3 regions of the Arthrobacter sp. KBS0703 genome follow, and region 2 is predicted to be linked to each of the others. Evidence: riboswitches for the same ligand, from Rfam matches in the RefSeq annotation. Region 2 holds a riboswitch; each other region holds the start of a gene.
What was found. A riboswitch is a leader RNA that binds a small molecule or an ion and turns the genes downstream of it on or off. The one in region 2 is predicted to bind S-adenosylmethionine.
Positions count from the first base shown of each region.

Region 1: it holds a riboswitch for S-adenosylmethionine, as region 2 does, so the genes downstream of both, B1A87_RS04290 (aminotransferase class V-fold PLP-dependent enzyme) here and B1A87_RS19800 (DUF1737 domain-containing protein) in region 2, are expected to answer to the same signal.
Region 3: it holds a riboswitch for S-adenosylmethionine, as region 2 does, so the genes downstream of both, B1A87_RS11680 (homoserine O-acetyltransferase) here and B1A87_RS19800 (DUF1737 domain-containing protein) in region 2, are expected to answer to the same signal.

Region 1 is NZ_MVDG02000001.1:909,915-914,520, forward strand. It holds gene B1A87_RS04275 (CrcB family protein) at 1-147, opposite strand, end outside; gene B1A87_RS04280 (metal-dependent transcriptional regulator) at 210-923, opposite strand; gene B1A87_RS04285 (class I SAM-dependent methyltransferase) at 955-1,713, opposite strand; partial or broken gene B1A87_RS04290 (aminotransferase class V-fold PLP-dependent enzyme) at 1,791-3,220, opposite strand; SAM riboswitch class IV at 3,255-3,368, opposite strand; gene hisN (histidinol-phosphatase) at 3,540-4,352, opposite strand; partial or broken gene B1A87_RS04300 (ribosome small subunit-dependent GTPase A) at 4,419-4,606, opposite strand, start outside.
Region 2 is NZ_MVDG02000001.1:4,266,337-4,270,942, forward strand. It holds partial or broken gene B1A87_RS25120 (AMP-binding protein) at 1-332, opposite strand, end outside; gene B1A87_RS19790 (O-succinylhomoserine sulfhydrylase) at 405-1,613, opposite strand; gene B1A87_RS19795 (rhodanese-like domain-containing protein) at 1,614-2,024, opposite strand; gene B1A87_RS19800 (DUF1737 domain-containing protein) at 2,021-2,329, opposite strand; SAM riboswitch class IV at 2,343-2,458, opposite strand; gene B1A87_RS19805 (NtaA/DmoA family FMN-dependent monooxygenase) at 2,702-3,997, shown strand; gene B1A87_RS19810 (aromatic amino acid ammonia-lyase) at 4,002-4,606, shown strand, end outside.
Region 3 is NZ_MVDG02000001.1:2,472,381-2,476,986, reverse strand. It holds gene B1A87_RS11705 (DeoR/GlpR family DNA-binding transcription regulator) at 1-607, shown strand, start outside; gene B1A87_RS11700 (histidine phosphatase family protein) at 668-1,348, opposite strand; gene B1A87_RS11695 (CPBP family intramembrane glutamic endopeptidase) at 1,456-2,235, shown strand; gene B1A87_RS11690 (VOC family protein) at 2,366-3,004, opposite strand; partial or broken gene B1A87_RS25005 (O-acetyl-L-homoserine sulfhydrolase) at 3,165-3,233, shown strand; SAM riboswitch class IV at 3,326-3,441, shown strand; gene B1A87_RS11680 (homoserine O-acetyltransferase) at 3,454-4,566, shown strand.

The DNA.
Region 1 (4,606 bases), 3.4 Mb from region 2:
CAGCATGACCAGCCCGTACCGTAGCTCCGTCCCCAGCAGCCCGCCCGCGGCGACAGCCGCCCAGGCCCGCCACCCGTGGCCGGCGGCCGACTTCACGGCGGACGCGCCGTCACCGGCGGCGCGCTTCAGCGGCGGACTGGATTTCACCGGCAAACCGCCGCCGCGCCGGGGCCGTTCACCCGGAGGAGGGCTGCCCTGAGGCCGATCATTCAGATCCCGGCCATCCGGCAGCCGGCATGGGCGGAGTCGCTGTGCACCCACAGCGCGGAGGCGACTTCTTCCGCGAGATCGAAGTCCCGGCTCGTCCCGGCGGTACCGATGCGCACCACCAGGGCGCCACCGAACGGCTTGCGGCCCCTGACCTCGACGTCCGCGTCAAGGTCAATCTTTTCGGCCGAGAGGTAGCGGAGCAGCTCCGGGTTCTCGTCGCTGATCCGGGTGATCCTGCCGGTGTGCCCGTCGTCGAGTTCGCTCATGCGGTGGGCGGAGGGCATCTGCACCGTGCCGTCGGCGGAGGGGATGGGATCACCGTGAGGGTCCCGCGTCGGGTTTCCCAGCCGGGCCGCCATCCGTTCGATGAAGGTGTCCGAGACCGCGTGCTCCAGTTGCTCGGCTTCATCGTGGACTTCATCCCAGCTGTAGCCCAGGTCCTGCACGAGGTACGTTTCAATGAGCCGGTGCCGGCGCACCATGGAGAGAGCCAGCCGGACGCCCTCTGCCGTTAGCGTGATGGCGCTGTACGGCTTGTGCAGCACCAGGCCCTGGTCCTTGAGCTTGCGCACCATCTCGGAGACCGAGGAGTTGGCGACGCCAAGGCGCTGTGCCAGCTGGGTGGACGTAATGGGCTTGTCCTGCCACTCCGTGAAGGAATAGATGACCTTGACGTAGTCCTCGATCGAGGAGGAGGGCGTGCTGGTCTTCACGGATCCAAGCCTACCCGGTGCCGGTGCGCCATCATGCCTTCGCTGCCCGCCATGTCTGGGTGAGGTAGGGCAGGAGCAGTTGCTCGCCTTCTGCGTGCCCCAGATGTTCGTGGAGGTACCAGTCGAGGTTGCCGGTGACCTTGGCCCGGGTGGCGTCGTTCGCCCGAAGATAGTAGCTGCGCGACTTGACCAGCTCAAGGACGTCGCCCGGTGTGACCGGATCCTCCCACCGGGTCAGGTGGCTTGCCAGTCCGGTGAACTCCGGGCCTATCCGGGGACGGAAGTCAGGCTTGTGGACATCCCCTGCATGCATGATGCGGGAGAGCCGGTGGACCCAGGGCACGGAGGTGTCCAGCTGGTTCCAGATCAGGCCGAGAACGCCGCCAGTTTTCAGGATTCGCGCGATCTCGGCGCTGGCCAGCAGGGGATCGCACCAGTGCCATGCCTGGGCGACCGTGACGACGTCGAAGGCAGCCGCGGGCAGTCCGGTGTTCTCTGCGGTCCCTTCCAGCGCCGCCACCGAAGGGAGGTCGGCGCGGAGCTGGCCGAGCATGTCCGGCGAGGGGTCCACAGCGGTGACAGCGAGGCCGCGTTCCACCAGGAGCGTGGTGAACTTGCCGGTGCCGGCGCCCAGGTCCGCGGCCGTGAGGGAGCCGGCGGGAATGAGCCAATCCGCGGAGTCAGCAGGGTAGCCGGGGCGGACGCGGTGGTAGTGCTCGCCGCCGTCCTGAAAGCTGTGCCCGAGCTCCTGCCGCCGCCCGTGATCGAGTTTGGGACCACCCCGTGCCACGTGCAGTCTCCTTAGCCCATGCCGAAAATTTACCCTTCGAATTTACCGCATGGAGCTGCCGGCCGCATTTGCCGGCGTCAGTCCTGCGTGCACGGGGCCGCTCCGGCGGTACCCGGCGTATTCGGTGCCCAGTCCGGGTAAGTGCGGGTGTCATTGGCCGGAACCCAGCGGCCGGAGTCCACCACGTAGTCCCAGCCGAGGCCGGTCCGGCGGAGCTCGTCGATGCCCGCCAGCAGGCGCTGGGCGTCCTCGAGCCGCGAACCCACCCCGAAGCTCGCACGCAGGGAACCGGACGGGAGGCCGAGGCGCTTGAGGAGCGGGTGGGCGCAGAAGCGGCCGTCCCGGAGTCCCACGCCGTGCTCGGCGGACAGGTAAGCGGCCACCAGCCCGGCGTCGTAGCCGCCACGGAGAAGTTGACCACGCCGATCGTGTCCGTGTCCGGGTCGGTGTCGGAGAAAATCTGGTGGACGGTGACGCCGTCGATCTTCTGCAGCCCCTCGACGAGGAAGGACCGGATGGCAGCCTCATGCGCATGCCAGCGCTCCTGGTCCAGCGCCGCGACCACCTGGGTGGCCCGGGCAAGCGTGGCCGCGCCCAGGACGTTGGGGGAGCCGCCCTCGTGGCGCGCGGGGCCGGTGGCCCAGCTGACGCCGTCGAGCCTGGCCTCGCTGACGGCGCCGCCGCCGGCGAGGTGGGGTGTTCCGGCGTCGAGCCAGTCCGGCCGTCCCACCAGCACGCCGGCACCGAACGGCGCGTAGAGCTTGTGACCCGAAAAGGCGAGGTAGTCGACGTCGTCCGCTGAGATGTTGATGCGGCGGTGCGGCGCGAGCTGCGCCGCATCCACGGCGATCCTGGCGCCGAACTCGTGGGCAAGCGCCGCGAGGCGGCGGATGGGCAGGATTTCGCCGGTGACGTTGGACGCGCCGGTGACGGCCAGGAGGCTGACGTCGCCGTGCTCCAGTTCGGCGCGCAGGGCTGCGATGGTGCCCTCGATCGTTTCGGACGCCACGACGCTGCGGTGCGGCACACCCTGCCACGGCAGCAGGTTGGCGTGGTGCTCGATGTCGAGGTAAAGGACCTCCCCGGTGTGGTGGTGGTCCACGACCGGCAGGCAGCCGGCCAGCAGGTTCAGGGAATCGGTGGTGTTCCGGGTGAAGATCACAGAGTCGTCCGCGCGGCCGCCGACGAACTCGCGGACGATGTTCCGGGCTGTCTCTTATACACATCTAGATGTGTATAAGAGACAGGTGCTGATCTGCGACGCGTAGCCGGCGCCCCGGTGCACGCTGGCGTAGAAGGGCAGGATCTCGTTCAGATACGCCGAGACGACGGAAAGCGCCGGCGCGGACGCTCCGTAGTCGAGGTTGGCGTAGCGGACGTGCCCGCCTTGGATCAGCGGCGCCTGGATCTCGGCTCCGGTGACCGCGGCCAGGGGCCGGCCGGCAGCGGCAAAGCGGTCGTCAAGCAGCCCGGTGCCGGTGTTGGAAGGGAAGATTGCAGTCGTCATGGGACCTCGCTCTGACAGGACCCCTTGTGACGGGGATCCGCGCTTGCCGGGTCCGTTCCGGACCGGCCTGGTCGTCACCCGGGGCACCCCACCGCGAATGGAGGGTTGCCGGCCAGCAAACCGGGGTTTAGCGCTGGCACTCGTGACCTGTTACGAGCCTAGGACATCCCGGCTGGCGATGAAAAAGGCGGACGCGAATATTAAGCCGTTTGTTACAGAGGAGTTGAATCGCCGGAATTGCCGAATATACGACGGCGGACGCCTCCCTGAGGGGGCGCCCGCCGTCGTAATATTTTCTGCCGAAGGATCCGGAAGCGGCCTAGAGCAGATCATCCAGCTGCGGATTGAGGCGCTTGAGGACCTCAGAATGGAGGATGGAGTTCGTGGCCAGGGCGTTGCCGCCGAACGGGCCGTCGGTGCCTTCCAGCGAGGTGAAGCGGCCGCCAGCTTCCGTAACGATGGGCACCAGGGCGGCCATGTCATACAGGTTCAGTTCCGGCTCGCAGGCGATGTCGACAGCGCCTTCAGCGACCAGGCAGTACGACCAGAAATCACCGAAGGCGCGCGTCCGCCACACGTCCTCGGTAAGGCCCAGGAACTCGTCCAGGTTGCCCCGTTCCTTCCAGCCGCCGAGGCTGGAATATGACAGCGAGGCGTCCGACAGCTTTGAGACGTTGGAGACCTTGAGGCGGGTGGCGGCGGCCAGCGAACGGCCCATGTAGGCGCCTGCCCCCTTGGCGGCCCACCAGCGCTTGCCGAGTGCCGGGGCGCTGACCACGCCCACGACGGGCTCGCCCTCATCGACGAGCGCAATCAGCGTGGCCCAGACCGGAACCCCGCGGACGAAGTTCTTGGTTCCGTCGATGGGATCAATGATCCAGCGCCGGGAGCCGTGGCCGGAACTGCCGAACTCCTCGCCGAGGACGGCATCGCGGGGGCGGGAACGGGACAGCTGGCCGCGGATGGACTCCTCGGCGGCCTTGTCAGCATCGGTGACCGGCGTCAGATCTGGCTTGGTTTCTATCTGAAGGTCAAGCGCCTTGAACCGGCTCATGGTCTGGTCGTCGACGGAGTCCGCCAGCACATGGGCCAGTCGCAGGTCATCGTTGTAGCTCGAAGCGGGTTGGGTCATGGTTCCAAACTACCGCCAAAGGCCCGGCGGGGCGGGGATGTCCGGCTGCTGGCGGCGGCGGGGAGCCTAGCCGACGCTGCCGAGTTCCTTGGTTTCCTGCGCTTCCATGCGGGGATCTGTGCCCAGCAGGCGGCGCAATGACGCGAGCCGGGCAGCTCCGGAGGGGCCCGCGTGGCCGGTGGAGACCCAGGCGTCCACGCCGCAGTTGACGGCCGTGGCATCGTGTTTGCAGACCTCGTCCAGGAGGCCTACAC
Region 2 (4,606 bases):
ACGGGCTGCCCGTCTCCGGAGCGCAGAATGACGTCGGGCTCGTAGGCCGCAACGATGGAGTCCAGGGCTGCGGGTTTGTCCTCCGGCAGGAGGATCAGCGGGTGGCCGGAGACTAGGGCCGCCAGGTAGGCGATCAGCGAATCGACGTCGTTGGCGGCGGCCAACGCCACCAGGCGCCGCTCGGTGCCGAGCCGGAGCGCGAGGGCATCGACGCGGTCGGCAAGCTCCCGGTAGGTCAGGGCGAAGTCGCCGGCGAGGATGGCGGGCCTGTCCCCGTGGCTCGCAAGATCCGAGGCAAAGGACACCCGCTCGAAATCGAGCTGTGTGGTCACCCGGAAGATTTTATTAGTTAAGGCTTACCTAAGTAAAACCGGTCGGCCTGGCGTTACGCCGTGCCATTCTCGTTAGATCTGCTTGAGTGCCTGCTCCAGGTCACCGATCAGGTCCTCGGGATCCTCCAGCCCCACCGACAGGCGCACCACGCCGTCGCTGAGGCCGATGGCCGCCCGGCCCTCCGGGCCCATGGCCCGGTGCGTCGTTGTGGCGGGGTGGGTGATAAGGGACTTGGCGTCGCCCAGGTTGTTGGAGATGTCGATGATCTTCAGGGCATCCAGCAGCGCGAAGGCGGCGGCCTTGCCGGACTGGCCGGCCGTCGTCGCGAGTTCCAGCGTGAGCACGGTGCCGCCGGCCTTCATCTGCTTCGCGGCCAGCTCGTACTGCGGGTGGGACTTCAGCAGCGGGTACTTGACCCAGCTGACAGCGGGCTGGTCCTCGAGCCATTCGGCGAGGCGCAGCGCTGTGGCCGACGAGTGGTTCACGCGCAGGGCCATGGTTTCCAGGCCCTTGGTGAGCACCCAGGCGTTGAACGCGGACAGGGCTGGCCCCGTGTGGCGCATGAGCTGCTTGACCGGTCCGTCGATGAATTCCTTGGTGCCCAGGATCGCCCCGCCCAGGACCCGGCCCTGGCCGTCGATGTGCTTGGTGCCGGAGTAGACGATCACGTCCGCGCCGAGCTCGCCGCAGCGCTGGAGCAGCGGGGTGGCAAAGACGTTGTCGACGACGACGGTGGCTCCCGCGGCATGGGCCAGTTCGCTGACCGCGGCGATGTCCACGATCTCCTGCATGGGGTTCGACGGCGATTCGAAGAACACGGCCGTGGTGGGCCCCGAGAGGGCCTCGCGCCACTGGTCCAGGTCCGGTCCGTCAACGAACACCGTCTCCACGCCCCAGCGCGGCAGGATCTCGTTGAGGATCACGAAGCAGGAGCCGAACAGCGAGCGGGCCGCCACCACGCGGTCCCCGGCGGCGAGCAGCGCGCCGAGGGCGGTGAACACGGCGGACATGCCGGACGCCGTCGCAAAGCACGCTTCGGTGCCCTCCAGCAGGCGCAGACGCTCCTGGAAGGTGGCCACGGACGGGTTGCCGTAGCGGGAATAGACGAAGCGTTCGTCCTCGCCGGTGAAGGCGCGCTCGGCGGCGGCGGCGGATTCATAAACGAACCCGGAGTTCAGGAACACGGGCTCCGTGGTTTCCTGGAAGTTGGTACGGTCCAGCCCGCCGCGGACGGCCTGGGTCTCCGGGCTCCAGCCTGCGGCGTCTTGATTGAAGGTCACTTAGTTCTTTCCCACGTTCGTTGGCAGGCCGCGGTTCTTCCAGCCGTTGACGGTGCGCTCGCCGTAGCGGTCCGGCTCGCCCTCGAAACCCTCAAGGACGTTGTAGGCCGTGAAGCCGGCCTGCGTGGCGGCGATGGCGGCGGCGATGGAGCGCTGGCCCGAACGGCACAGGAAGATGAGCTCCACCGCGGTGTCCTCGGGGGCCTGCTGCTTAAGCTGCTCGATGAAGTCGCGGTTGGGGATGCCGCCGGGGAAGGTCCACTGGATGAACAGCGGGTCGTTCTCCGTGGCCTTGGTGTCCGGAATGCCGATGTGGGCCCACTCGCCCTCGGTGCGGACGTCCACCAATATGGCGCCCTGCTCCAGCTTGGCCCACGCATCCGGCGGGGTCAGGTCTCCGGCGTAGCTCATGCGTGCCCCTCGAATGCTTCGGCGTTGAGGTCGTCGTCCGAGTCCAGCCGGTCCACGGCCGTGGCCACCGCGGCGTCGGCGCTGGCGATGGCGGCGGGCAGCACAAGGGCCTGCGCCACGATCACATTGATGCCGTTGTACGCGGCGGCGGGGCTGCCGTGCAGCACGTACCCCTCCGCCAGGGCCGTGGAGATGCGCTCACAGAAGGTGCGGTCGTCCGGGCCCGTGATCAGGCGGTAGGACAGTTTTTCCTCAGGTTGGTCCTGCGGGGACGGCAGGGTTGTGCCGGCGGGGGCGTCCGTCATGACGGATCTCCTTCTCTCACGCTTGCAGCTCGAAGTGGTCGATATGCCGAGTATTCACCTGAGGCACCCCGCCGCGAAAGGGAGGGTTGCCGACCGGCCAGTCAGGGCTTGGCGCCGGTTCTCATTACTCCCCAAAAACGTAACACCGACGACGGCGGCGCGCACCGCCGTCGTCGTCATGTTGCGTAACGCATCAAACAGCAACGCGGGGTCACTTACGGCCCAATCGAGGCTGCGGAAGCGGCCGTAAGTGACCCCGCGTCGCGGTAACAATGCCGCCGCCCGGGAGGATAATGACGGGAGATGAACCACCGTAACGCCGGATGAAACCAGGCAACAGTGAACGAGTCGAACCGCAATACAGTCAGTCCCATGCTGCACTTTGGATGGTTTGTGGGCCACGGTTTCGGAGTCCAGGGCTGGGGGACGCCGGGCTACGGGATCGGATACGACTGGAAGAAACCCGCGCTGTACCAGCACGCCGTGCGGGAGTTCGAGCGGGCGGGCCTGGACCTGTTCATCATCGAGGACTCCCTCACGGTGCCGGACACGTACGGCGGCAGTGCCGAGGTGTCCCTGGCGCAGGCGTCCTTTGCCCCGAAGCACGATCCGCTCGCGCTGGTGCCGTACCTGCTGTCCGCCACGGAGCACCTCGGGATCGTGCCCACCGTCAGCGCCTCCTTCTACCCGCCGTTCACCGCGGCCCGGCTCCTGGCCACGCTGCAGCACCTCTCCAACGGGCAGCTCGGCTGGAACGTCGTGACCTCGGGCAGCGACCTGGCCGCGCAGAACTTCGGCCTGGACCAGCAGATCGAACACGACCTCCGGTACGAGAAGGCGGAGGAGTTTGTGGACGTCGTGCGGAAGCTCTGGCGCAGCTGGGCGCCGGACGCCATCGTGGAGGACGCCGGGGCCGGGATCTTCGCGGACCATACAAGGGTCCACCCCATCAACCACAGCGGCGAGTTCTTCAAGGTCCGCGGCCCGCTGAACACGGCACCGCTGCCGGAGGAGCCCGTGCTGGTGCAGGCCGGCGCCTCCCCGCGGGGCAAGGCCTTCGCCGGAGGCAACGCGGACGTGGCGATCGCCCTGGCCCGCGGTGCCGACGGCATGAAGGCGTACCGCGACTCCATCCGCTCCGAGGCCGCGGCCGCCGGCCGGAACCCCGACGACGTCAAGGTCCTCTTCGTCCTCAAACCCACGGTGGTGGGATCCCGGGCCGAGGCTGAGGAGCTCCGGGCCGCGCGCCGGGAGCTCACGCAGCGGGACATCGACAGCCAGCTCAACTCCATCTCCTACCTCTCCGTGATCGATTTCAAGCAGTTCGACCTCGACGCACCGCTCCCGGAGCTCACCACCAACAGCAACCAGGGCACCCTGGACCACTTCGCCAAGTCCGGTCCGCCCGGCTCCACGCTGCGCCAGCTCCTGCAGGCCAGGAGCGGCGGCGCGGGCGACAGCATCATCGGCACCGCCGAGGAAATCGCCGACCACCTTGAGGAGACCGGGGCGGCGGTGGGCGGGGACGGCTTCCTGTTCTCCGGCTTCGTGGACCCTGCCACCGTGCACGGCGTGCTGGACAAACTGGCGCCGGTGCTGCGCCGCCGGGGGCTGCTCCGCACAAGCTACGGCGACGGCGGGTTCCGCCGGAACCTGCTGGACTTCTAGCGCGATGGACGGGGCCAGAGCTTCCGAAGACCTCCGGCCGGGCACTCGGCCGGCTGCTTTCCTGATCGGCACGGCGCATATCCGGGCGGAGGAGGTGGCCAGGGCCGCGGCGGATCCGGCAGTCGAGGTTGTCCTGAGCGCCGACGCCCTGGAGCTGATGGGGCTGTCCCGCGATGTGGTCCAGGCGGCCATCGACTCCGGCCACAAGGTGTACGGGCTCAACACCCTGCTCGGCTCCGGCCGGGACACCGCCGTCGAGGAGGCATCCATCCTCGACTACCAGATCCAGGTGATCCGGTACCACCACAGCGGCGTGGGAGCACTGCTGGCCCGCGACGAGGTGCGCGCCGTGATCCTGACCAGGCTCATCGGCTTCACCCGCGGCGGTTCGGGAGTCCGCCCGGACACGGCCCGGTTCTATGCCGAACTGCTCAACAGGGGGGTGGTTCCGGCCATTCCGCGTGACGGTTCCGTGGGCTCATCGGACCTGACGCAGCTGGCCGCGGTGGCCGCCGTCGCCATCGGCGAAGGGCAGGCGCTCGCAGAGGACGGCACCGTCGTGACCGGTGCCGAGGCGCTCGCCCGGGCAGGGTTGGAACCGCTGGTCCT
Region 3 (4,606 bases), 1.8 Mb from region 2:
GTACAACCGGGACGACCACGCGGCAGCCAAACAGCAGATTGCCCTGGCGGCCTCCGCCCTCATCGCTCCCGGCATGGTGATCGGACTCTGCGGGGGTACCACCAGCACCGCGCTGGCCCAGATCCTGGCAACCCGGGAGGACCTCAACTCGCCGTCCAACCAGCCGACGCTGACGGTGGTCACCAACGCCATCAACATCGCCTCGCAGCTGGCCGTGCGGCCCAACATCAAGGTCATGGTGACCGGCGGCGTCCTCAACCCGCGGTCCTACGAGCTGGTGGGGCCGTACACGGACATCATCATGCAGAAGGTGGTGCTGGACATCGCGTTCATCGGCGTCAACGGCATTGATGCAGAGGTGGGCCCCACCAACACCGGCGAGGGCGAGGCCTCCGTCAACGCTCTGCTGGCCAGCCGTGCCAGCGAGTCCTACGTCATCGCGGATTCGTCCAAGGTGGGCCGCCGCGCCTTCGCCACCATGGACGGCTACGAGTTCACCCGGCTGATCACCGATTCCGGCATTTCCGCGGCGGACAAGGCGGCCTTCGAAGCCCGGGGCACCGAGGTGATCGTGGCGCCCGAGACGCCGCGGACCAGGACGCTCTGACCGCGGGCCAGCGCTGAAGGCGGCCGCCAGAAGACCGGGGGCCCCTAAGACCGGCGGCCCCTAGAAGACCACGGGCGGCGCGTCGAGCACGGTCTCGTCCACGCGGCGCTCAACCCACTGGGTGAAGGGCTTGTCCAGTTCATACTTGCCGAGCTCGGTGCGGACCAGCATGCGGACCTCCGCGTTCTCCGGGTTGTTCAGCGACTCGAAGTATTCAACGGACCAGTGGAACCAGCGCATGCAGAACAGCCGCATGGTCAGCCCGTGCGTGACCAACAGGGTGTTGGGGGAGTAGCTGGGCTTTGACCAGTGGCGGTAGAGCGTCTCCATGAACGACGAAATGCGGTCATAGACGTCCGAACCGGATTCGCCTTCCCGGAACCGGTAGAAGAAGTGCCCGTAGGCGTTGCGCAGCTCCTTCTGGTCTTCGATGTCGCCGGAAATCTGGAAGTTGGCCCAGTCCTGCTCGCGGAGCCGGGGCTCTTCGATCACGCGTTCGGTGAGGGACCCCAGGTTCAGCGCCTCAAGGGTCTGGTACGCCCGCAGGTACGGCGAGACGTAGACGCTCACCTCGCGGCCGTCCAGTTCGCGCCGGATGCGCTCGCCGGCGGCCTTGGCCTGCTCCAGGCCCAGGTCCGTCAGCGGAATCCGGTAGTCGGGCACCCGGTTGTAGATGGAGGTGTCGGCGTTGGCGGCGGACTGGCCGTGCCGGATCATGATGATTTTCCCGGGCGCACTCATAGTTCCCCAGCATAGGGCCAGACTCCCGGCGCAGGGCCGGCCGCCCCCCATGAGGCGGGGCCGGACCCAAACAGGAAAGTACCAGCAACTGCAGGCAAGATAGGAGCATGTTGGTTCCTTCCCGCCGTCGGCTGCGCATTGAAGTCTGGATAGTCCTGGGGCTGTCCCTGGGGCAGTCGGCCGTGTATTCGGTGGTCCAGCTGCTGGACAAGATGACGCGCGCGCCCCTGGCCCAGGGCACGTCCACCCTGAACCGTTCGCAAAGCACGCGCGAATATTTCGACCTGACGTACCAGCTGCTGGACATCATCTTTGCCCTGGTGCCGGTCCTGCTCGTCATCTACTTCATGACGGAGCAGCGCCAGACGAAGGCAGGAGTGGGCTACGACTCCGGCTCGGCCTTCCAAAAGCTCGGCTTCAACTTTGCCCGCCCGGGACGGGACCTGCTGCAGGGCCTGGGCCTGGCAGCCCTGATCGGCGTCCCCTCGCTGGGTCTGTATGCAGCGGGGCGGGCCCTGGGCATCACGACGGCGATCATCCCCAGCGCCCTGGACGCCTACTGGTGGACCATCCCCGTGCTGATCCTCTCCGCCATGCGCCACGCCATTCTGGAGGAAGTCATTGTGGTGGGCTACCTTCTTGACCGTTTCGGCAAGTTCGGCTGGTCCACGCCGCTGGCCATTTTTGCGAGCTCCATGCTCCGCGGCAGCTACCACCTGTACCAGGGGTTCGGGCCGTTCATCGGGAATGCCGTCATGGGCGTGGTGTTTGCCTGGATCTACACCAAAACCCGCCGGGTGATGCCGCTCGTCATTGCCCACGCGCTGCTGGACATCGTGGCATTCGTCGGATTCAGCCTCTTCGGCAAGGCCGTGGGCTTGGGATGAAAGTAATTCGGCCGCCATCGGTGGGTGACGTCGTTGGCACCCGCTGATGGCGGCCGAAGCGTAGGGGCAGCATGCTGCCGGGCCCGGCCACGCTGCCGGAGCCGGCGTGCTGCCGGAGGTGAAGAGGACGTCAGATGGTGACGGCGCCCGCTGCGGTTTCGAAGGTGACGGACAGGATCCCCGGCGTTCCGTGCGGAGCCACCCAATTGACGGCGACATCCTCCAGGGGCTTTTCGACCGGCTCGCCGAGCCACTCGGTGACCCGTTCAGCGGACCCGGCGATGGTGAGGCTGGACATCTTGACGTTGCTGTCATAGGCGTTGGACGGGTGAAGGGAAGGATCGCCCTCCCACTTGAGCATGTACGGAACCTGCGGATCGGCGATGAGTCCGAGGATGCCGATCTGCTTCCATACCAGCTCGCGGCCGTCCGGGAATTTGCGGTTGCCGTTGACGGCGGCCCGCCCCAGTCGCGTCTCGAACGGGGCGAGGTCGTCCACTTCGACGCACCAGCCCATCCAGCCGCCGCCGGCAGCGGACCGGGCACGGACAGCCTGCCCGAAGGGGGCCTTGTCCGACGCCGGGTGGTCCAGCACTTCCACAACTTCCAAATACTTGTGCCCCGCGAGCGGGATAATCATGTTCCGGGTCCCAAACCGGGGATGCACTCCGCCCTTCACGGCTTCGACGCCGAGGGCAGAGGAGATACGTTCGGTGGTGGCAGCCAGGCCATCGTGTTCACAGGCGTAAGAGACGTGATCCATGCGCATGCCATCATCTTGGCATTTTGTGACGGGGCTCTCAGCTAAGGGGATCCTAACCGTGGTGGGATGTCCGGATTTCGACGAAGTTCGTCATAATGCCAGGCGCGTTCAGTGGGTACTGACCGCGTCGTGGCCAGCCCCAGCCTGTACCGCGGCACGTATAACCGGCCTCGAGCACATCGATGACATCCTGGCCGATCTCGACGCCGGATTCCGGGCGGCCAAGGGCGCCTAAGGTGTGCACTCCCAAGGCCGCGGCGCGGCCGGGAGTCACACAACCGTCACAATCTTCGCGCAGGCGGCGACGTGTTTCGTAAACTTGGCCTAGGTCATGAGTGCCAGCAACAGCCCCGGCTTGCTGGCCGGCAACCCTCCTTCCGCGGCGGGGTGCCCCGGGTGAAGACCTGGCCTGCCGGTCAGTCGTCGGCAGGCAAGCGCGTAGAAGAGGTTTACCTATGACGATTTCCGTCACCCGCACCGAAGTCCCGGACGGCACTGTGCAATACGTCAACATCGGCAGCCTGGAGCTTGAAGCGGGCGGATTCCTTCCGGACGTGACCCTTGCCTACGAAACCTGGGGAACTCTGAACGAGGACGGCTCCAATGCCATCCTCGTCCAGCATGCCCTCACGGGGAGTACTCACGTCACGCGGGGGAGCGGAAATGAAGAAGGCTGGTGGGAGCAGCTGGCCGGCCCGGGTGCCCCGGCTGATACGGACCGGTTCTTCGTGGTGTCCATCAACATCGTCGGCGGCTGCTACGGATCCACGGGGCCGTCGTCGGCCGCGCCGGACGGCAAGCCGTGGGGATCACGCTTCCCGCTCGTGACGCTGCGGGATTCCACCGCGGCCGAGGCGCGGCTCGCGGACCAGCTGGGCATCAGCAGCTGGTTCGCGGTGCTGGGCGGTTCCATGGGCGGGGCCCGCGCCCTCGAGTGGGCCGTCACCTACCCGGAGCGCGTGCGCCGCTGCGGCGTTATAGCGGTAGGGGCCAACAGCACCGCCGAACAGATCGCCTTCGCCCAAGCGCAGACTCTCGCAATCAGGCAGGACCCCAACTTCAACGGCGGGGACTACTACGGCGGCCCGCTGCCCGAGGCGGGGCTGGCACTGGCCCGGCGGATCGCGCACATCACGTACCGTTCCGCCTACGAATTCGATTTCCGGTTCGGCAGGAACGCCCAGACCTCCGAGGCGCCGCTGGAGGCCGAATCCCTGGGGGTCCGCGGCCGGTACCAGGTGGAAAGCTACCTGGACCACCAGGGCAGCAAGCTTGTGCGGCGTTTTGATGCCAACAGCTATATCGCCATCACGGAAACACTGATGAGCCACGACATCTGCCGCGGGCGCGGAACCCTGAAGGAAACGCTGTCCAGGACCACCGCCGAGTTTTTCGTCGCCGCCGTCGACACGGACCGGCTGTACTTCCCGGCCCAGTCCCGCGAGCTCGCCGAAGCGCTGCCCGGCGACGTCGACGTCCATGTGATCGAGGCGCCGATCGGCCACGACGGCTTCCTCACAGACATCGGGCAGCTAAATGCCCAGCTGAGGGACCACTTCCTGGCTTAGCCGCCGCCGCACACGGCGGCGCCAGGCGCTGCCGGAATGT